4 regions of the Streptomyces sp. NPDC107522 genome follow, and region 4 is predicted to be linked to each of the others. Evidence: riboswitches for the same ligand, from Rfam matches in the RefSeq annotation. Region 4 holds a riboswitch; each other region holds the start of a gene.

Region 1 (5,118 bases), on a different contig from region 4:
AGTTCACGTTCCGAGGCAGTGCGGTCATGGTGCCTCCTTCTTACGCGCCGCCACCCAGCGCGGCGATGTAATCCATCGATTCCTCGGGCGAAAGGGCGTGGATCCGAAGGGCGTTGAAGGCCTCCGTGTAGGCCTGGAGGTCTTCTTTCCGTTCGAGATAGAGGCTACTCGTCAAGTGGTCGAGAACAACCACATCCAGATCAGAAGTGCTCGAAAATGAGAAGATAACGAAAGGCCCGGTGATGCCGATATGCTCCCCGGCCGCGAACGGCAGTACCTGCAAGCGGACATGCGGCAACCGCGCCGCCTCCAACAGCCGCCCCAGCTGCCGCGTCATCACTTCGGGCCCGCCGATCTCCCGGCGCAGCACCGCCTCGTCGAGCACCGCGCTCAGCCGCAACGGCGGATCGGCGTGCAGCACGTCCTGCCTGGCCAGACGGACCGCGACCAGCGCGTCGAGCCGTTCGTCGGCGGCGTCGTCGAGTCCGCTCACCGCGGCCCGTGTCACCGCCCGGGCGTACTCCGGTGTCTGCAGCAGCCCGGGCACCACGGAGGTCTCCAGCGTGCGCATCGCGCTCGCCTGGGACTCCAGGCTGATGAAGTCCCGGTAGGTCGGCGGCAGCACGCCCCGGTACGCGTGCCACCAGTGGTGCCGACCACCACCGTCGTCCGACTCTGCCAACACCAGGAGCAACTCGCGCAGTTGGGAGTCCCGTACACCGTAGGCGTCGAGCAGTAACCGCACATCGGCCGGTTTCACCCCGCTGGCGCCGGTCTCGATCCGGCTCACCTTGGACTGGTGCCAGCCCACCAACCGGGCCGCCTCACCACTGGTGAGCCCGGCTCCGGTGCGCAACGCACGCAGTTCCGCGCCCAGTTTCCGGCGGCGTACCGCGGGTCCGTGCTGCATGGGCAACTCCTTACTCCAACCGAGCCGCCCAAATACGGTCTGCCGTCGCAGAGTTCACCGCTTCGAGCGACAGATATATGCATATCTTGGTGGATCGGCACCCTGACGGCCCTGGTAATGGCAGTCTGGCGACGAAGCACCAGTCCGGGACCGTACTCGAACCATCCGCTCCGTGTCGGACTGCGGTCCCGTTGGGAAAGGGACGACATCGCCATGGCAGATCACTTGGAAGCATCCGTCACTCTGCCGAGCGATCCCGCCTCGGTCTCCGCGGCCCGGGCGTATGTGGTCACCACCCTCGCCGAGTGGGGACTGCCACCGGAGACGGAGACGGCCGACACCATCCGGTTGATCGTCTCCGAACTCACCACCAACGCCGTACAGCACACCCTCGGTCAGTCACCCACCTTCACGGTCGACCTCGAGCTCGACCGTGACGAACACCTGCGCATCGGCGTCACCGACAGCCATCCGCGGTTCCCCAAGCGGCTGCCGGCCGCGGTCCAGCAGGACAACGGGCGTGGCATGGTCATCATCCGCTGGCTGACCGCGGAGTGCGGCGGCAAGCTGAGGGTGCGGCCGACGCGGGAGGGCGGCAAGACCGTCTCCATCGAGCTGCCGTGGATCGTACCGGCGGAGGCGACAGCGCTCCGCGCGGAGGGGCCGTGATGGGCGAGTGCCGCGATGGGTTGTCTGTCGTCTGCGGCTCCGTTGCGGCTGGTCGCGCAGTTCCCCGCGCCCCTTGGGGTCAGGACAGCTGAGCTCGGCTGAAAGTGCCGCGCAGTAGCGCGCGGAAGGCGTCCGCTGCGGGGGACGTCTCGGCCGTGCGGTAGGCGACCGAGACCGTACGGCGTAGCTCCCCGCCCTCCAGTGCGCGCACCCCCACCGGAGTGACCGATGTGCGCGCCACCATCTCCGGTACGAGCGCCACTCCGAGGCCCGCGCTGGCCAGCGCGCACACCAGGAGGTATCCGGGTGTCGGGACCAGCACCGACGGTGTGGCACCGGCCCGGGCCAGGAGCGCCTCGACGCCCCGTCGGGCCGGAGCGTCCGGCGCCATGCTGATCAGGGGCTGGCCGGCGAGCTCGGCCAGCGGCAGGCGTGCGGTTCCGCTGGTGAGGGCGTGGCCCGGGGCGGACACCAGGACCAGCTCCTCGACGAGGATCGGCTCGATGCCTACGGAGGACGGGAGCGGGATCGGGTCACCCGGCTGATAGGCGTGCGTCAGGGCCAGGTCGACCTCGCCGGCTGCCACGGCGGTGACGCCGGCCGAGGGTTCGTAGTCGGCGACGGTCAGCTCCACGTCCGGATGGGCCCGGCGGAAGGCGCTGAGGGCCGGCGGCAGCAGATGGATGCCGGCCGTCTGGAAGGTGCCAAGGCGGAGCGTGCCGCCCGACAGCCCGGTCAGCCGGGCCAGTTCGTGCCGGGCCCGCTCGAGCTCGTCCAGCACCCGCCGCGCCCGGGTCACCAGCAGCTCCCCCGCACCCGTCAGCCGCGCCCCGCGGTGGTGCCGTACCAGAAGGGCGGTGCCCGCCTCGCGTTCCAGCTTGGCCAGCTGCTGGGAGAGCGCCGGCGTGGTGTAGCCGAGCCGCTCGGCCGCTCGGGTGATCGAACCCGCCTCCGCGACCGCCACCAGCGCGGCGAGCCGGGTCGGGTCGTACATGCGAGTCTCCCAGGAGCCTAAACCAATGCTTTAGGAGTCTCCAGAATATTCGAAATACCTGTTGAAGGCTTCCGGACGGCACTCTGGCCGCATGGATGCTCAGCTCATCGCCTTCACCGGGGTCTCCGCCGGCCTGGTCGCCATGCCCGGGGCGGACTTCACCGTCGTCGTACGCAACGCCCTCGTCTCCCGCCGGGCGGGCATCGCCTGCGCGCTCGGGATCGGGGCCGGGCTGCTGGTTCATGTGACGCTGGCGGTGGTGGGAGTCGCCGCGGTGCTGGCCGCCGTACCGGCGCTGTTCCGGGCGCTCCAGGTGGTGGGCGGTGTCTATGTGCTGTACCTGGGCGTTCAGACGCTGCGGCAGCGGCACACCGAGGTGGCCGACACGGGCGCGGGCGAGGATTCCACCGCGCGGCCGCTGCGGCAGGGCTTCGTCACCAACGCCCTCAACCCGAAGGCGTCCCTCACCTTCCTCAGCGTGCTGCCGCAGTTCGTGCCCGCGGGCGCTCCGGCGCTGCCCCGCACGCTGCTGCTGGCCCTGATCGTGCTCGCGATCGCGCTGGTGTGGTTCCAGGTCGTCGCACTGCTGGTGGACCGGCTCGGCAGGTGGCTGCGCAGGCCACGCGCCGCCCGGGCGGTCACGCTCGGCACGGGGGCCGCGCTGACGGCCTTCGGCCTGGCGCTCCTCGCGGGGCCGCTGTCGGCCCTGTGAGGCCCCGGGGGCGGTGACGGCACATCAGACTGCCGTCACCGCCTCCGGGAAGGTCACTTGACCCGGCCGTACCAGACGCTCCTGGTCCAGATCTTCTGCAGCTTCACGACGTCCCCGCTCTTCGGGGAGTGCCAGATCTTTCCCTTCCCGGCGTAGATGCCGACGTGGTAGACGTTCGACCCCGAGTGGAAGAACACCAGGTCCCCGGCCTTGCGGTTACTGGCGGAGATGTGACGCGTCTTGTTGTACTGCTGAGCCGCCGTACGGGGCAGCTTCTTGCCCGCCTTCTTGTACGAGTACAGCGTGAGCCCTGAGCAGTCGAACCTGTACGGCCCGGTGGCGCCCCACTTGTACGGGGAGCCCTTCTTGGAGGCCGCCACTTGAAGTGCCTTGGACGCCGGCGTCGCGGCTTCGGCCTCGGCGGTGAGGCCGGGGGCGACGACGGTGCCGCCCACTGCGGCGAGGGTGAGAGCGGAGGCCGTACCGGCCCGGGCCATCAGCGACGGGACACGATTGAGCGCAGTCATGCGCAACCCTTCGTCAGCCGCCTGTGAAGGATGACCTGTCGGATTCGGGCTGGCGAAGTTGCCCGGCCGCGTTGCCGCGGCTTCACCCCAAGGGTTGCTCGGATCGAACGAACGTCCGCTCCGGCGACCCGTCTTGCTCGGGTCCTCCACTCCTGCCGATCCACTCCTGAAGACCGGTCATCCGGGCGGCGGCAGGACTCGGCGTCCGCCCGGACCGCCCCGCCGCTGTGGCGGGGGCTTGTCATCAGACAGGGATCTTGACGCACGAGTGAGCGAAATACCCAACGGAATCGGGGATTTGTGTTGTTACTCACCACTCACCCGTTCGGGTGGGTAGCCACGTTTTCGTAGGGGTGTCCAGATGCCCGAGGAGCCCCGGACCAGGGACGGAACGCTCGATTCCGCCTTGACGTCATGACTGTTGCGCAACCCTGACAGGCATACAAAAGGAGAAGTGACTACGCCGAAAGGGGGTACGTCATTTGGTCCGTTTCAGCCCCGCTCCGGACGCCTCGTCAATGGGCCGAGGCGTCCGGTGTCGCTCTGAACACGCCGTCAACTGTCGGAGCGCGGCGGCACCGTGACGCGAGCCGTGCGGCGCTCTCCGTCCAGCACGCGCAACGCACGCGCCAGCGTGGGCGCGTGCAGCTCCGTCTCACCGCGCTGGTGCATCAGCGCCAGCGCGTCCCGGAGCTCGGCCGCCCTGGCGACCAGCGCCTGGGCGGCGCGCAGTCCGCGGTAGGTGTCGCCGTGCTGCGCCGGGTTGATCCGGCCCAGTAGGTCGACCACGTCGAGGTAACGGTCGATCAGCTCGCCCTCCGCACGGGTCAGTGCGGGCAGGGGTGGCAACTCGGGTGGGAGCACCGGCCGATCACCGCCCAGTGGGCGGGGCGAGGGTGGTCTTGCGGCTGGGGATGATCCGGTCCACCAGGCCGTACTCCACGGCGGCCTGCGCGTCCAGGATCTTGTCCCGCTCGATGTCGGCGCCGACCTGCTCGCGGCTGCGCCCGGTGTGCCGGACGAGCAGCTCCTCGAGGCGGGCCCGAATGCGCGTCAGTTCGTCGGCCTGGATGGCGAGATCGCTCGCCTGTCCCTCGATCGGCTCGGGCAGCCCCGGCTGGTGGATCACCATGCGCGCCCCCGGCAGCGCGAACCGCTTCCCCGGAGCGCCCCCGGCCAGCAGCACCGCGGCGGCCGAACCGGCCTGGCCCAGGCAGATCGTCTCCACGTCGCAGGTGACGTACTGCATCGTGTCGTAGATCGCCGTCATGGCGCTGAACGAGCCGCCGGGCGAGTTGATGTACAG
Region 2 (5,118 bases), on a different contig from region 4:
CAGACACTTCACCCGATCCGGCATCCCACCCGCGCTCGGAAACCCGGTCAGCTCCTCGATCTCGTCCCGGCGCCGGATGTAGTCCTCGTGCGCGGCACGGTACGCGGCGGCGAGTTCCGGGTCGGTCTCCAGCCGGGCCGTCATCTCCTTCATCACCCCGTTCGCCTCCAGCGTCCCGATCGCGGAGTTCGCCTTCGGGCACGTCAGGTAGTACAGCGTCGGGAAGGGCGTGCCGTCGGGCAGCCGCGGTGCCGTCTCCACGACGTCCGGCTGACCGCACGGGCATCGGTGGGCGATGGCGCGCAGCCCGCGCGGCGGGCGTCCGAGCTGCTGCTTGAAGGCCTCGATGTCCGAGTCGGTCGGCTCGGTGCGCGGGGTGGCGGGCGGGGGCGTTTCCATGCCTGTACGAAAGTCTCTCTAAGGTGTCTGTCGGTTCACTGATCGGAGGCGTCGGCCTTGTCGACCCCGTCCCAGATGTTCGAGTACCAGGGCCGGTCGGCCGCGTCCACGCCGGTCCGCGCCTGCTTGGCCGCGTCCGGGTCGACCACGATGTAACCGGTCTCCCCGGGCATCACATAGTGCAGCCGCTGCCGGATCTGCTGCTCGGCGTACGCGTCGTCCTGCCAGCGTGCCTTGAGGTCGCGCAGCTGCTCGACCCGCTGGGCGGCCTCCTCCTTCTGCCGCTGCAGATCGGCGATCTCGGCGCGCTGGGAGACGTACTGCCTTATCGGGTAGGCGAGCGCCACGACCATGGAGCAGACGACCAGCGCGAGCAGCGCGGCCCGTCCGGTGAGCCTGGAGCGCCGGGCCTGCCGCTTGGTCTGGGAGCGGTAGACACGGGCCGCCGTCTGCTCGCCGAGCAGCCGGATCCTGGTCGCGGTGGAGAACCGGTCCCGGTCCTTCACGGCCATCTTCCCCGCCTCCCGTCTCACACGCGTACGTCCCCGCACACGGTACGGGACCGAGTACGGGGACGTACGTATGCCTGGCTAAGCCTTAGCCCTGCCGAGGTCAGCCCTTGAAGCGCGGGAAGGCCGAGCGACCCGCGTACACGGCGGCGTCGTCGAGGATCTCCTCGATGCGCAGCAGCTGGTTGTACTTGGCGACGCGCTCGGAGCGGGCCGGGGCGCCGGTCTTGATCTGGCCGCAGTTGGTGGCGACGGCCAGGTCGGCGATGGTGACGTCCTCGGTCTCGCCGGAGCGGTGGGACATCATGCACTTGAAGCCGTTGCGCTGGGCGAGCTCGACGGCGTCCAGGGTCTCGGTCAGGGAGCCGATCTGGTTGACCTTGACCAGCAGGGCGTTGGCCGCGCCCTCCTCGATGCCGCGGGCCAGGCGCTCGGGGTTGGTGACGAACAGGTCGTCGCCGACGAGCTGGACCTTGTCACCGAGCTTGGCGGTGATGGTCTTCCAGCCCTCCCAGTCGTCCTCGAACAGCGGGTCCTCGATGGAGACGAGCGGGTACGCCTCGACGAGCTCGGCGTAGTACTCGGTCATCTCGGCCGCCGAGCGCTCCTTGCCCTCGAAGACGTAGACGCCGTCCTTGTAGAACTCGGACGCGGCGACGTCGAGGGCGAGGGCGATCTGCTCGCCGGGGGTGTAGCCGGCCTCCTTGACGGCCTCGAGGATGAGGTCGAGGGCCTCGCGGTTGGAGCCGAGGTTCGGGGCGAAGCCGCCCTCGTCGCCGAGGCCGGTGGCCAGGCCCTTGCTCTTCAGGACCTTCTTCAGGGTGTGGTAGACCTCGGCGCCCCAGCGCAGGGCCTCGGAGAAGGACTCCGCGCCGATCGGGGCGATCATGAACTCCTGGATGTCCACGTTGGAGTCGGCGTGCGAGCCGCCGTTCAGGATGTTCATCATCGGCACCGGCAGCAGGTGCGCGTTCGGGCCGCCCAGGTAGCGGAAGAGCGGGAGGTCGCTGGCCTCGGAGGCGGCGTGGGCGACGGCGAGCGAGACGCCGAGGATGGCGTTGGCGCCGAGGGAGCCCTTGTTGTCGGTGGCGTCCAGGTCGAACATGGCCTGGTCGATCAGGCGCTGCTCGGTGGCGTCGTAGCCGACCAGCTCCGGGCCGATCTGCTCGATGACGGCGAGGACGGCCTTCTCGACACCCTTGCCCAGGTAGCGGTTGGGGTCACCGTCGCGGAGCTCGATGGCCTCGAAGGCGCCCGTCGAGGCGCCGGACGGAACGGCGGCACGACCCGTGCTGCCGTCGTCGAGGCCGACCTCGACCTCGACCGTGGGGTTGCCTCGGGAGTCCAGGATTTCCCGAGCTACGACGACGTCGATGGACGGCACGAGCATCTCCTTCTTGGGATGTGACGCGGGTACGCAGACCGTGGTGGGTACTGCGAGACGAGCCTAACCGGCTCACGGCGATCGGCCAGCGGTCGACCGGCCCGTGGACAGAACCGAGAGTAAATTGTTTCCGAACGGAACAAAAACCCCCGTACACAAAAGCACCCCGCACAAAAAACCCCGCCCCGGTGCGTACGGGGGAACACGCACCGGAGCGGGGAGCCCGTGGGGACGGGGGTGGCCCTCACGAGGCCTTCATTATGAGGACCACGGATGGGAGGGCGCTGTGGTTCAGCTGTCGCCCGGGTATTACTTCAGGTGCAGCTGCTGACCCGGGTAGATCAGGTTCGCGTCCTCGACGATGTCCTTGTTCAGCTGGAAGAGCTTCTCCCAGCCGCCCTTGACGTCGTGCTTCTCGGCGATCGAGCTGAGGGTGTCACCCTTGACGACCTTGTACTCGCCGTCGCCCTTCTTGACCTTCTTGCCGGTCGGGGTGGTGACGGTCTTGGTGCTCTTCTTGGCGGCCGGGCGGTCGGTGGAGCGGGAGGCCGACTGCTGCTCGGTGGAGCGCGTGGTCGTCTCGGTGCTCTGCGAGGAGCCGCTCGCCGAGGAGCCGTTGTAGGCGGCGCTGGACAGGCCGGTGCCGCAGTTCGGCCAGGCGCCCTTGCCCTGGCCCGCGAGGACCTTCTCGGCTATCTCGATCTGCTGGGCCTTGGTGGCCTTGTCGGCGGTGGAGGCGTACGCCGTGCCGCCGTACGCGGCCCAGGTGGAAGCGGAGAACTGCAGACCGCCGTAGTAGCCGTTGCCGGTGTTGATCGACCAGTTGCCGCCGGACTCGCACTGGGCGACGGCGTCCCACTCGGACGCGGTGGCGGCGGAGGCGCTGCCGGCCGCCATCAGCGGGGCGGCGACGGCGGCGGCACCGGTGACGCCGACGACGGCGATGGCGCGAGCGGCCTTGGACGGACGACGGTGCTTGCCCTTGCTGGAAAACAGCATGGAGAGATCCCCTCACCGACGCCTGCGAGGTGAGCTGTCGGGTTCGGGCCGGTTGAGTTGCCCGGCCGCGCCCGGTCGCCTTTCGGCTCCCGTTGCGCGGCTTCACCCCTAGCCGACTCCGGCCGTGCGGCCTCGAAAGGCCTCAACTGCCGGACCCGGCGCCTACCTTGGGTCCCCCGCTCCTGCCTACGGCGCTTGACGCGACGACTGTTCCCGTGCGGCCGCTGGCAGGATTCGGCGTTGCGGCAGCCGGGGCTCGGATTGCCGAGCGATCACGACCGTAGACACCCGAATCCCGGATTTCCAAAGACGATCAGGGCTTCTGAGATCTATCTCTCACTACATTTAAAACGGACATTCAGCGCGAACCATGACGCGAACTCCAGCTGCTTTTCGCCCTGTTCGCCCCCTATTCGGCGGGGAGTTCCAGGGTCTGACCGGGGAAGATGTGGTTGGCGTCAGTACCGATGGCCTTCTTGTTCGCGTCGTACAGCGCGGACCATCCACCGTCGAGCTCAAGGGAGTCGGCGATGGACGCGAGAGTGTCGCCGGCGCGGACGGTGTACGAGGCGTGGCGACCGGAGGCCTTGGCGGCACTGTCGGCGACCTCACTCTCGTCGGCGCTGGGGCCGCGATGGCGACCGGAGCCGGCCACGGCGTCGGCCGTTTCCGCGTAGATCGCCCCCGTGTCGGCGAGACCCCAGGAGCCCACATCCTGGCCGGAGTTGGCCTGATCGTCACTCTTGGGCGTCTCCGTGGAGGGGTCCTCGGGTGACTGCGAGGCCTTTGCGGAGGGTGACGTACCGGACTTCGCGGAATCGTCCGCCGAAGAGGAAGAAGAGGGAGAAGAGGACGAATCCTGGGACGATTCGGACGAACCATCGGGAGAGCCGCTCGGCGAGTTCGAGGAGTCCGACGAGTCGCCGGACGAGCCTGAGGGCGTCGACGAGCCGGACGAGTCGGAGGAATTGGACGAGTCAGATGATCCGGATGAGTTGGATGAATCCAGCAATCCGGAAGATCCGGACACCTCGGAGGGCGAGTCCTCCGCGACGCCGGTGTCGAGGTCGACCGAACCGGAGTCCTTGGTGAGCCCGTTGAGCACCGCACAGGTACCCCAAGGGCTGGTGCCCTGGTCCGCGAGGATCTTCTGAGCGACGGCGATCTGCTGGGAGCGGCTCGCGAGGTCGGGACTGGAGGCGTAGTCGAGGCCGCCGTACTTGTCCCAGTCCTCCTGGGTCAACTGCAGTCCGCCGTACTGCCCGTTGCCGGTGTCGGCGCTCCAGGAGCCGCCGCTCTCGCACTCGGCCACCTTGTCCCACACGGTGCCCTCGGCTGCGCTGGCGCCCGTGGCGCCGAGCAGCGGGATGGCGATGGCGGAGCCGGTCACACCGGCCGCGACGATGAGGGCCGGAGCCTGGCGGGGGCGACGGTGACGACCGTTCCCGGAGAGCATGCGGGGACCTTTCGCGAGACAGCAGGGACCGGCGCGACCGGTCGTGCCGGGTGTTGCAGGGGCCGCGCTGATCCGTGAACGTATAGGCAGGCGATCACTTGTCACAAGTTAATGCCGCGTAGATCACGTGAAGATCACAGACTTGAGGGCATCTCATCTTCGGGTGTGCGAACGGGCCGTGCGGGGTAGGTGGAGCGTTTCGCTCCGGTCCGTGACCGGACGGCTGTGAAGTGCGACGACGGCGCTGCGCTCACGAAGGCGACGGCGCTGCGCTCACGAAGGCGATGGCACGGCGGTCACGGTGCCGGTGTGAATTGGACGGGCAGCGTACGCAGTCCGCGCATGATGAGGCCGCCTCGCCACCGCAACTC
Region 3 (5,118 bases), on a different contig from region 4:
GAGGCCGGCGTTGAAGCCGACGACGGGGATGCCTGCGGTCTTGGCCTTGGCGATGACGGCTTTCATGGCGGAGGGCTTGGCGGCGGTCAGGGCGATGCCGTCGACTTTCTGGTCGATGGCGTTCTGGACGAGGTTGGCCTGGTTTCCGGCGCTGGGGTCGGCGGAGTAGACGAGTTTGATGTTGTCCTTGGCGGCGGCGGCTTCGGCGCCCTTGCGGATCAGGTCCCAGAAGGTGTCGCCGGGGGCGGCGTGGGTGATCATGGCCACGGTCATGCGGGGGGTGGTGGCCTTGCCGGCCGCGGCGCCGGTGGTGTCCTCCTCGGACTTCTTGCCGCCGGAGCTGCTGGAGCAGCCGGTGGCGAACAGGGCGCCGGCCAGCACCGTGGCGGTCAGAGCGGCGGCTCGCTGGTGTCTGCGCATGTCCCATGCACCTCACTGTGCTGATCAGGGCGGGTTCTCAGGTGGGGGGAGGTTCACGGGTTACCGCCCGCTGGATACGACTGGAGCGCTCCACTAGCGCGCTCTAGTGGCAGGTACTATGCGGGCCTCGGCAGGTGATGTCAATGGGCTTGTCAGGACGTACCGACAAAGCCGAGGTGGCGGGGTGTCACCGATGGGTGGGCAGCGAAAGCCACCCCGCCTCGTGGAGGCAGGGTGGCGGCGGTGGCGTCTGTGGTGGGGGCGCCGGATCAGGCGGGGCGTATCACGCTGTGGATCGCCGCCTCACCGGCGTAGTGGATCGTCTCCTCGCGTATGGACGCGCCCGGGCCGGGGGCGTGGATCATCATGCCGTTCCCGGAGTAGATGCCGACGTGGCCGGCGTGGAAGAGGACCAGGTCGCCGGGCTCGACGTAGGGGAGGGCGATTCCGCGGCCGGCGGTGGCCTGCTCCTGCGGGGTGCGCGGGAGCGTGATTCCGGCGGCCTTCCAGGCGGCCTGGGTGAGGCCTGCGCCGTCGAACGCGTCCGGGCCCGTCGTGCCCCAGACGCAGGGTTTGCCGAGCTGGGCGCGGGCGAACTCGAGGGCTCGCACGGCTCGGGTTTCCTGGGGCGCGGTGGGCGTCGTGGGGGCGGTGGGTGCGGCGACGGCGCTCGTGCCCAGAGCCGGGCTCGTGTCCAGAGCCGGGGTTGTGCCTGGAGCCGGGCTCGTGCCGAGGGTCGGGCTCGTGTCAGGGGCCTGGGGGTAGAGGGTCTGGCCCGTGCCGAGGGTTTGGCTTGTGGTGGCGGCCGTGGGCGGGTCGGCAGACCAGACTGCGGTGCCTGCCCAGGCCGTTGTGTCGGCCGGGACCGGCGTAAGGTCGGCCGCGCCCAGCTCCTGCAGCGCCTGCCACTGTGTCTCGGCCGCGGGCTGGACCGGGGCCGGTGTGGTGCTCCAGGTGTCGGTGGGCTGGACCGGGGCCGGTGTGGAGCTCCACGTGTCATCGGGCTGGAGCGCGGTCGGCGTGGAACTCCAGGTGTCGGCGGCCGGGGCCTGGCTCGGCGTGGTTTCGATCGGTGTGAGCGCGGTGCCCTGTTGTGCGGTGTAGGCGGACAGCAACTGGCGGGCCCGGTCGAGCTTGAGTCGGCTCTGTTCCTTGGTCGTCCGCAATGAGGACCGCTGTTGCGGATCGGCCGTCGACTCGGCCGCAGGCGCGGTGGTCGGAGCGGGCAGGGCCAGGGCGGTCTGGGTGCCGTGTGTGCTCTGCGTGATCTGGTTGTTCTGTGTGTCCTGGATGGCCCAGGTTGCCGTCTGCGATGCGTCCGGAGCGGCCGGCAGGGCGGCGACGGGGCCGGCAGTCAGCTCGGCCAAGGGAGTCGTTCCGGCGGCCGGACCGGACGTCAGCTCCGCGACCGGGGCGGCGGGCAGCTCCAGTGAGGCACGGCCGGTTGCCTCACGCCCCCGGTCGGTCAGCCCCTCGACCGCACGCTCCGCCGGGCGAGCCGGCCGTGTCCCGGTGGGACGGTCCGGCACCCTGTCGCTCGGCAGCCTCGCCGGGACGGTCGGACCCAGCTTCGAGCGGGCCGCGTCGAACCACTGCCGGGCGACGCTGTCGAGGGCCGGGTCGCTGCGCCTGCTCTCGTCACGCCGGACAGCCGAGGCGGACCCGCGTCCGGCGTCCGTCGGCCGGTCGGCGCGCCCCCGCGGTCCCGTCGCCGCGGCGCGAGTGGCGTTGAAGGTCCCCGTGTCGGACTCGGCCTGGTTGTAGAGGGAGCTGACCCGTCGGCTCACCTCCTCGCGGCTCGGCGTCTCGTCCCCGACGGACGGGGCGGCGTTGGCCGTCTGGCCGAGCAGGGCCACAGAGGTGAGGGCCGCCGACGCGAGTGCGGAATTGCGCATGCCGGGGAGGCTCAAAGCCCCCGGACGCGCGGTGCGTTCCGGCGCCATGGGCGACGTACTCCTTCCGTACTCCGCCTACCGAGTTAGCTGACGGGTTCGGGTTCCGGAAGGTGTGCCCTACGGCCCTTGCCCCGAAGGGCAGTTGGCCGATTCACCCCAAGTTCGGTTGGGTCCCCGGCTCCAGTGGCCGCGTGGGCGCACCGGACTCGGCGGAGGCCGCACGTCCCGGCGGGTTCGCCGGAGGTCGTCGTGCGGCCTGAGGCGTAACCTAACCAACTTGTGTGTCTCGCGTGAAGATTGACGTGTGAAATGTCCGATACGTTTTTGTGACCTTCGACGCTCGGGGCAGGTCGAGGGCCGAATTCACTTCGCGGCGCGCTGGCTCCGCCACGCCGAGTAATGATCGAGGATCGTCTCCTCGATCGGGCGGTAGGTGATGCCCAGTTCGCTCACGCTCCGGCTGTTGTTCACTTCGAAGCGGATGCCGAGGTGCTTGCGGATGTAGTCCTGGGTCAGCCCGAAGGCCGGGCCGAGGAGGCGTACGGGCCAGTGCGGGAGCGCGGTGCGCGGGAGGCGGAGGTCGCGTGGGTGCCGGGTCCGCAGGATGCGGGCCATCTCGTGGAAGGACGTCATGGTCCGGGCGGCGAGGATGTATCGGCCCTTCGCGTCCGGGTTCTCCGCCGCCGCGATGTGCGCGTCGGCCACCTCGCGCACGTCCACCGTGGTGAAGCTGAAGTCCGGTGCGCCGTAGAAGAAGTAGCCCTTGAAGAGCTCCTCCAGCAGGAACAGGCTCCCGGACTCCGAGGCGGGTGTGAGGGAGGGGCCCAGGATCAGGCCGGGGTTGACCGACACCATCCGCCAGCGGTCCTGGGCGGCCTCCGCGTCCCATGCCGCGCGCTCCGCGACGGTCTTGGCGTAGTGGTAGGGGTTGTTCTCCACCGTGCTGGTGGTGTTGAAGTACCGTTCCGAGAGGACCGCGTCGTCCATGTCCAGGACGTCCGCGTAGTCGCCGAAGATCGCGCCCACGGTGGAGGTGAGGACGAGCCGGTCGACCGTGGGCGTCCGTTCGACGGCCGCCAGCACGTTGCGCGTGCCCAGCAGGGCCGGGTCGACCATGTCCCGGCGGCCGTCCTTGATCTTCTCCGGCATGCGGAACGGCGACGCCACATGGAACACCACCCGGCAGCCGCTCATCGCCTCGTCGAAGGCGCCCTCGGTGAGCAAGTCGGCCTCGAACAGCGACAGTCGGCCCGGATGCGCGTCCTGCATCTCCCGCAGCGGCCGTACCTTCGCCGTGTCGGCCGTGCTGCGCACGGTGGCGTGGACCTCGTAGCCGCGCTCCAGGAGCCGGTTGACCAGATGGCTGCCGACGAACCCGCTGCCACCGGTGACCAACACGGCCGCCGACCCGTCTGCGCCCACCCTCACCCCTTCTCCCGCACGGAAGCCGGTCGATCACGGTAGCGGCGATCCCTGTGCACGGCCATGCGTTCGAGGGCACGGGGGACAGCTTCCCCAAGGGTGCAGCCGGGTACCGAACGGACCGTCTTCGGCCCGGCTGCGGTCATGCTCCGTTGCCGCGGAGGCGGATGACGTGCGGGCTGTCCTGGGCGTTGGTGGTGATCCTGAGGGCGCCGAGGAGTTCCCCTCCAGCAGGCGGGGTGAACGTGACGGCGATCGAGCGGGAGTCGCCGCCCCGCAGGACGGCACCGGTACACGTGTCCGCCGTCTTGACGAAGCCGGCTGTACCGTCGGCGATGTCGACACGTTCGACGGTCAGCGCTCCGGAGCCGGTGTTGGTCAGGTGGACCGTCCGGGGGGCGGAGGGGGAGGCGACCGCCTGGTCGCCGAAGTCGAGGGCGGCGGTGCTCAGTGCCGCGTGAGGAGCCACCCCCGTTCCGAGCAGGGCAGCGGTGTGGGTCCGGCCGAGACTGTCGGTGACGCGTACCTCGCCGGCGCGGGCGCCCTCCGCTGTCGGGAGGAAGATCACCCTGATCCGGCAGTAACCGTTCGGCCGCAGCACGCTGCAGGAGTGGTCGTGGCGGAAGTCGCCGCTGACCGCGAGGCTCTGGATGGTCAGCTCGGTGTTCCCGGTGTTGGCCAGCAGCAGGTCCTGTCGTGCGCTGAACGTGCCGACCGGCTGCGCCTCGAAGGTCAGCCCCGGCGGATCGAACGTCACCACCGTGCCCAGACCGGTGCCGGTCAGCGGCACCGAGAGGCCGGGCACGGGAGCCGCGCACCGCACGACGAGGTCGGCGTCCCGCATACCGATCGCCGTCGGCCGGAAGGTCACCCCGACCGCACAGGACCCTCCGGGGGCCAAGGGGCCGCCGCCGCAGCCCTGTTGGATCGCGTAGTCGCCCGCCGCGGCTCCCGTCACCGTCACCGAGGTCACGGTGATCGGATCGGCTCCGTTGTTGGTCAGGGTCACGTGTTGCGGCGTGGCCGTACTGCCCACGCGCTGCGGCGGGAAGCCGACCGCGGTCGGGTCGGCGCCGCACAGAGGCGCGGGGACGCCCGTGCCGGTGAGCGCGACGGTGCGGGGACTGCCGGAAGCGTTGTCGGTGATCCGCAGCTCCGCCCTGCGGGCTCCGAGTGCGCTCGGCGTGAACAGGACGGCGACCGTGCACGACCGCTCGGGCGTGATGGTCTCCCGTCGGCAGCGGTCCTCGGCGACCTGGAAGTCACCCGCGTCGGGTCCCACGAGATCGACGGCGCCGATCTCCAGATCGAGCACCCCCTCGTTGCTCACCGTCACCGTCCTGGGAAGCCCGTGGGTGGTGAGAGGCTGGTCGCCGAAGGC
Region 4 (5,118 bases):
CCGGTCGCCGGCGAGGCCGACGACCTGGAAGCCGCCGCCGAGGACGCCGCAACCGCCGAGACCACCGACGAGAACGAGGAGTCGGCGCAGTGACCGAGCTCGCCAGCATGGAGTTCCACCCGCAGCCCCAGGCCGGCGAGGCCCGGCCCTGGGCGTTCCCGGCGCCCGAGCGCGGCAAGCTGGACAACGGCCTGACGGTCCTGCGCTGCCACCGCCCCGGCCAGCAGGTCGTCGCCGTCGAGGTGCTCCTGGACACGCCCCTGGACGCCGAGCCGAAGGGCCTCGACGGCATCGCCACGATCATGGCGCGCGCCCTGTCCGAGGGCACCGACAAGCACACCGCCGAGGAGTTCGCCGCCGAGCTCGAGCGCTGCGGCGCCACCCTCGACGCCTACGCCGACCACCCCGGCGTGCGCGTCAGCCTCGAGGTGCCGGTCTCCCGTCTGCCGAAGGCGCTCGACCTGCTCGCCGACGCCCTCAGGGCGCCCGCGTTCGCCGACGCCGAGGTCGAGCGCCTGGTGCGCAACCGGCTCGACGAGATCCCGCATGAGATGGCGAACCCCTCGCGCCGCGCCGCCAAAGAGCTCTCGAAGGAGCTGTTCCCGGCGACCTCGCGCATGTCCCGCCCGCGCCAGGGCACCGAGGACACGGTCGCGGGCATCGACTCCGCGGGCGTACGCGCCTTCTACGAGCGGCACGTCCGCCCCGCCACCTCCACCGTCGTGGTCGTCGGCGACCTCACGGGCGTCGACCTCGACGCCCTGCTCGGCGACACCCTCGGCGCCTGGACCGGCCGTGCGGCCGAGCCTCGCCCCGTCCCGCCGGTGACCGCCGACGACACCGGCCGTGTCGTCATCGTGGACCGTCCCGGCGCCGTCCAGACGCAGCTGCTGATCGGCCGCGTCGGCCCCGACCGGCACGACCGCGTGTGGCCCGCGCAGGTGCTCGGCACGTACTGCCTCGGTGGCACCCTCACCTCCCGGCTGGACAAGGTCCTGCGCGAGGAGAAGGGCTACACCTACGGCGTGCGCGCGTTCGGACAGGTCCTGCGTTCCGCCCCGGACGGCACCGGCGCGGCGATGCTCGCCATCAGCGGCTCCGTCGACACCCCGAACACCGGTCCCGCGCTGCAGGACCTGTGGACGGTGCTGCGCGGCGTCGCCGCCGAGGGGCTCACCGACGCCGAGCGGGACTTCGCCGTGCAGAACCTCGTCGGGGTGGCGCCGCTGAAGTACGAGACCGCCGCCTCCGTGGCGAACACGCTGGCCGACCAGGTCGAGCAGCACCTGCCCGACGACTACCAGGCGACGCTGTACCAGCAGCTCGCCGCGACCGGCACCGTCGAGGCCACCGCCGCGGCCGTGAGCGCGTTCCCAGTGGACCGTCTGGTGACGATCCTCGTCGGCGACGCGGCCGAGATCCGGGAGCCCGTGGAGGCGCTCGGCATCGGCGAAGTCACCGTCGTGGCAGCCGAGTAGAGGACACGCAAGCGCCGCACAGCGGCACGCGCGCGTAGGGCCCTGGTGACGGAAGAGTCACCAGGGCCCCCTTATGCCCGAATTGAGGGAGAGGTTGCCTGTATTGCCTGTGGGATGCGCTACAAAAGCCGTGATCCGTTTGGGGATTGAAAGATGCCCCGTTTAGCGTCTTCCGGGCTGTCCGTCAGGCAGTGCGCCGCGCCCGCGGCACCGGACAGCCATCGCCGAGTCCCCGTACGGCGCGAGCCAGGGGAGCCGGGGACCCACCCGTAGTCCCTGGGGTGAATCGGACGCCCGCGCGCCAGCGAGGGGGCCCGTAGGAGACCTTCCTGCTCCGAACCCGTCAGCTAACCCGGTAGGCGAGAGGGAAGGAAAGGATCAGCCACTTCATGGCGTTCAGCTGCGCCACCGGGAAGTCCACCGAGAAGAAGCGTCCCACTGGGAAGCACCGCCGGCCCGGCCGGTTCGAGCGCACCACGGCCCGCGCGGCCGGCGTCGCCGCGCTCACCGCCACCGGCGTCATAGGCACCCTGGCCGCCCCGGCGCTCGCCGCCGAACCGGCCGCGGAGCAGACGGGCCTCATCCCCGTCATCACCGTCGACAACTCGATCGCCGACCAGATCGACGCCCAGGCCGCCGCACAGGAGCAGGCCGCCAAGGAGGCCGCGGCCCTCAAGAAGGCCGCCGAGGAGGCCGCGCGCAAGAAGGCGGCCGAGAAGGCCAAGAAGGAGCGCGAGGCCAAGGAGCGCGCCGCCCGCGAGGCCGAGCGCAAGCGCCTGCTGTCCTACGTCGCCCCGATCGCCGGCTCGTACATCTCCACCGGCTACAAGGCCGGCGGCGCCGTCTGGTCCTCCGGCAGCCACACCGGCGTCGACTTCCACGCCGCCAGCGGCACCTCCGTCCACGCGGTCGGAGCCGGCACCGTCGTGGAGGCCGGCTGGGGCGGGGCGTACGGCAACCAGGTCGTGATCAAGATGAACGACGGCACGTACACCCAGTACGGCCACCTGTCGTCCATCGGCGTCTCGGTCGGGCAGACCGTGACGCCCGGCCAGCAGATCGGCCTGTCCGGCGCCACCGGCAACGTCACCGGGCCGCACCTGCACTTCGAGGCCCGCACGACGGCGGAGTACGGCTCCGACATCGACCCCGCCGCCTACCTCCGCTCGCACGGCGTGAACGTCTGACGCCTCACTCGGCGTCTCACCGAAGCCACGCCGCACGAAGCACCCGCAGTCCCGAAGCCCCGCCTCGCGACGCACCGCAACCGCGAAGCTCCCGGCTCACGCTGCACCGCAACCCCGAAGCCCCCGGCTCCCCGAGCCGGGGCTTTCGGCGTTTCTGAGACGATCCGCTGTCCAAAAAATATCCCTGGATTCCGACCCGCCGTCGGAAATTCCGGCCGGTTGCCATAGAGTCACTCAACACACGTCATTCGTCGACGTTTCACGGGGATTAAAGCGGAGGTCGGTCATGCGTATTCCGGCGCACTCGGTATGCACGGCGATCCGGGACGACATCGTCGCCGGTGTCTACGAGCGCGGCAGCCGGCTCACCGAGGAACTCCTCGCACGCCGCTACGGCGTCTCCCGCGTCCCCGTGCGGGAGGCCCTGCGCACCCTGGAGGCGGAGGGCTTCGTGGTGACCCGGCGGCACGCGGGCGCGTGCGTCGCCGAACCGACCGAGCAGGAGGCCTCCGACCTGCTGGAGATGCGCGGCCTCCTGGAGCCGCTCGGCGCCTCCCGGGCCGCCCAGCGGCGCACCGAGGCCCATCTGAAGGTGCTGCGCGGCCTCGTCAGGCTGGGCCAGGAGCGGGCCCGGAGGGGGAACAGCGACGACCTGCGCTCCCTGGGGGGCTGGTTCCACGAGACGCTCGCCCAGGCCTCCGGCAGCCCCGCCCTGACCTCGATGCTGACCCAGCTGCGGCACAAGATCGCCTGGATGTACGCCGTGGAGTCGCCGGCCGATCCCGTGGAGTACTGGACCGAGCACGGCGCGATCGTGGACGCGGTGGCGCGCGGCGACGGCGAGCGCGCCCGGGCGATCACGGCGCTGCACACCGAGCGCTCGACTGCCGCGCACCGGCTGCGCTTCGGCTCCGGCGGCGTTGATCGCGCGGAGCGTGTGAGGAATTCGCAACATCCCGTAAACATGCCGAGCCTGCGGCATTAACACGGGCGCCGTATACAAAGAGGTGATATTCGGCGGCGGGGAATTTCCGCTGCCCTTTTTCGGGTCCGCGGTGAATTCCTGTGACTGCTGCTCGAAAACAGCGAAGCCGCGTCCGCCGGAAAGGCAGACGCGGCTTCACCGCTAACCGCGGAGATCCGACCGGTCCGTTCAGACCGTCTCGGGCAGCTCCTCGAGGCCCTCGGAGACCAGCTTCGCCAGACGGTCGAGGGCGGCGTCCGCACCCTCGGCGTCGGAGGCGAGGACGATCTCCTCACCGCCCTGGGCGCCCAGGCCCAGGACGGCCAGCATGGAGGCCGCGTTGACGGGGTTGCCGTCGGCCTTGGCGATCGTCACCGGGATACCTGCGGCCGTGGCGGCCCGGACGAAGATGGAAGCGGGGCGGGCGTGAAGGCCCTCGGCCCAGCCGACGTTGACGCGGCGCTCAGCCATGTGATGCTGCCCTTCGGTGTTCAGGGTTGTCTAGACCAGTTTCCCACACGCGTGAAGCCTGCCGGGAGGGACAAACCGCCCCTCCTGAGGTGACCGTCGGGTCGCGGCCTCGACCCGACATACGTCCTCCACAGACTGCCTCGCGCCGTTGTCGGACGCGAGCCGTACTCTGGCCCCATGCAGAGCGCCTCGGACCGGCACGAGTACCCCGCCCACTGGGAAGCCGACGTGGTGCTGCGCGACGGCGGCACCGCACGCATCCGCCCCATCACCGTTGATGACGCCGAGCGTCTGGTCAGCTTCTACGAGCAGGTGTCGGACGAGTCGAAGTACTACCGCTTCTTCGCGCCCTACCCGCGTCTGTCCGCGAAGGACGTCCACCGCTTCACGCACCACGACTTTGTGGACCGGGTGGGACTCGCGGCCACGGTGGGCGGCGAGTTCATCGCAACCGTACGCTACGACCGGATCGGCCCCGACGGAACGCCCGCGTCGGCACCCGCCGACGAGGCCGAGGTCGCCTTCCTCGTGCAGGACGCCCACCAGGGCCGCGGCGTCGCCTCCGCCCTCCTCGAACACATCGCCGCCGTCGCCCGCGAGCGCGACATCCGCCGCTTCGCCGCCGAGGTGCTGCCCGCCAACACCAAGATGATCAAGGTGTTCACCGACGCCGGGTACACCCAGAAGCGCAGCTTCGAGGACGGCGTCGTACGCCTGGAGTTCGACCTGGAGCCGACGGACCGCTCGCTCGCCGTGCAGTACGCGCGCGAGCAGCGCGCCGAGGCGCGATCCGTGCAGCGGCTGCTGGTGCCCGGTTCCGTAGCCGTCATCGGCGTCGGCCGCATGCCGGGCGGGGTGGGCCGCAGCGTCCTGGACAACATCAGGGACGCCGGGTTCACGGGGCGGCTGCACGCCGTGAACAAGGCGTTGCCGGAGGACCTCAAGGAGCTCGACGGAGTGCCGGCCCACCGCTCCGTGCGGGACATCGACGGGCCGGTCGACCTCGCGGTGGTCGCCG

Evidence for each region. A riboswitch is a leader RNA that binds a small molecule or an ion and turns the genes downstream of it on or off. The one in region 4 is predicted to bind cyclic di-AMP.
Region 1: it holds a riboswitch for cyclic di-AMP, as region 4 does, so the genes downstream of both, ACZ7L6_RS05485 (C40 family peptidase) here and ACZ7L6_RS27400 (M23 family metallopeptidase) in region 4, are expected to answer to the same signal.
Region 2: it holds a riboswitch for cyclic di-AMP, as region 4 does, so the genes downstream of both, ACZ7L6_RS22710 (transglycosylase family protein) here and ACZ7L6_RS27400 (M23 family metallopeptidase) in region 4, are expected to answer to the same signal.
Region 3: it holds a riboswitch for cyclic di-AMP, as region 4 does, so the genes downstream of both, ACZ7L6_RS06180 (C40 family peptidase) here and ACZ7L6_RS27400 (M23 family metallopeptidase) in region 4, are expected to answer to the same signal.

Annotation. Positions count from the first base shown of each region.
Region 1 covers NZ_JBVKAU010000002.1:64,861-69,978, forward strand. Annotated here, with positions in the region: gene ACZ7L6_RS05460 (DUF397 domain-containing protein) at 1-28, opposite strand, end outside; gene ACZ7L6_RS05465 (helix-turn-helix domain-containing protein) at 41-910, opposite strand; gene ACZ7L6_RS05470 (ATP-binding protein) at 1,124-1,579, shown strand; gene ACZ7L6_RS05475 (LysR family transcriptional regulator) at 1,659-2,573, opposite strand; gene ACZ7L6_RS05480 (LysE family translocator) at 2,665-3,285, shown strand; gene ACZ7L6_RS05485 (C40 family peptidase) at 3,339-3,812, opposite strand; cyclic di-AMP (ydaO/yuaA leader) riboswitch at 3,816-3,948, opposite strand; gene ACZ7L6_RS05490 (hypothetical protein) at 4,368-4,676, opposite strand; gene ACZ7L6_RS05495 (ATP-dependent Clp protease proteolytic subunit) at 4,684-5,118, opposite strand, start outside.
Region 2 covers NZ_JBVKAU010000006.1:525,428-530,545, reverse strand. Annotated here, with positions in the region: gene ACZ7L6_RS22725 (DUF501 domain-containing protein) at 1-399, opposite strand, end outside; gene ACZ7L6_RS22720 (FtsB family cell division protein) at 435-911, opposite strand; gene eno (phosphopyruvate hydratase) at 1,012-2,292, opposite strand; gene ACZ7L6_RS22710 (transglycosylase family protein) at 2,602-3,291, opposite strand; cyclic di-AMP (ydaO/yuaA leader) riboswitch at 3,296-3,495, opposite strand; gene ACZ7L6_RS22705 (transglycosylase family protein) at 3,701-4,747, opposite strand; gene ACZ7L6_RS22700 (cytochrome P450 family protein) at 5,044-5,118, opposite strand, start outside.
Region 3 covers NZ_JBVKAU010000002.1:217,340-222,457, forward strand. Annotated here, with positions in the region: gene ACZ7L6_RS06175 (sugar ABC transporter substrate-binding protein) at 1-420, opposite strand, end outside; gene ACZ7L6_RS06180 (C40 family peptidase) at 690-2,315, opposite strand; cyclic di-AMP (ydaO/yuaA leader) riboswitch at 2,372-2,537, opposite strand; gene ACZ7L6_RS06185 (NAD-dependent epimerase/dehydratase family protein) at 2,679-3,737, opposite strand; gene ACZ7L6_RS06190 (choice-of-anchor D domain-containing protein) at 3,880-5,118, opposite strand, start outside.
Region 4 covers NZ_JBVKAU010000009.1:124,880-129,997, forward strand. Annotated here, with positions in the region: gene ACZ7L6_RS27390 (M16 family metallopeptidase) at 1-93, shown strand, start outside; gene ACZ7L6_RS27395 (M16 family metallopeptidase) at 90-1,478, shown strand; cyclic di-AMP (ydaO/yuaA leader) riboswitch at 1,691-1,855, shown strand; gene ACZ7L6_RS27400 (M23 family metallopeptidase) at 1,868-2,665, shown strand; gene ACZ7L6_RS27405 (GntR family transcriptional regulator) at 2,952-3,650, shown strand; gene ACZ7L6_RS27410 (HPr family phosphocarrier protein) at 3,819-4,100, opposite strand; gene ACZ7L6_RS27415 (bifunctional acetate--CoA ligase family protein/GNAT family N-acetyltransferase) at 4,278-5,118, shown strand, end outside.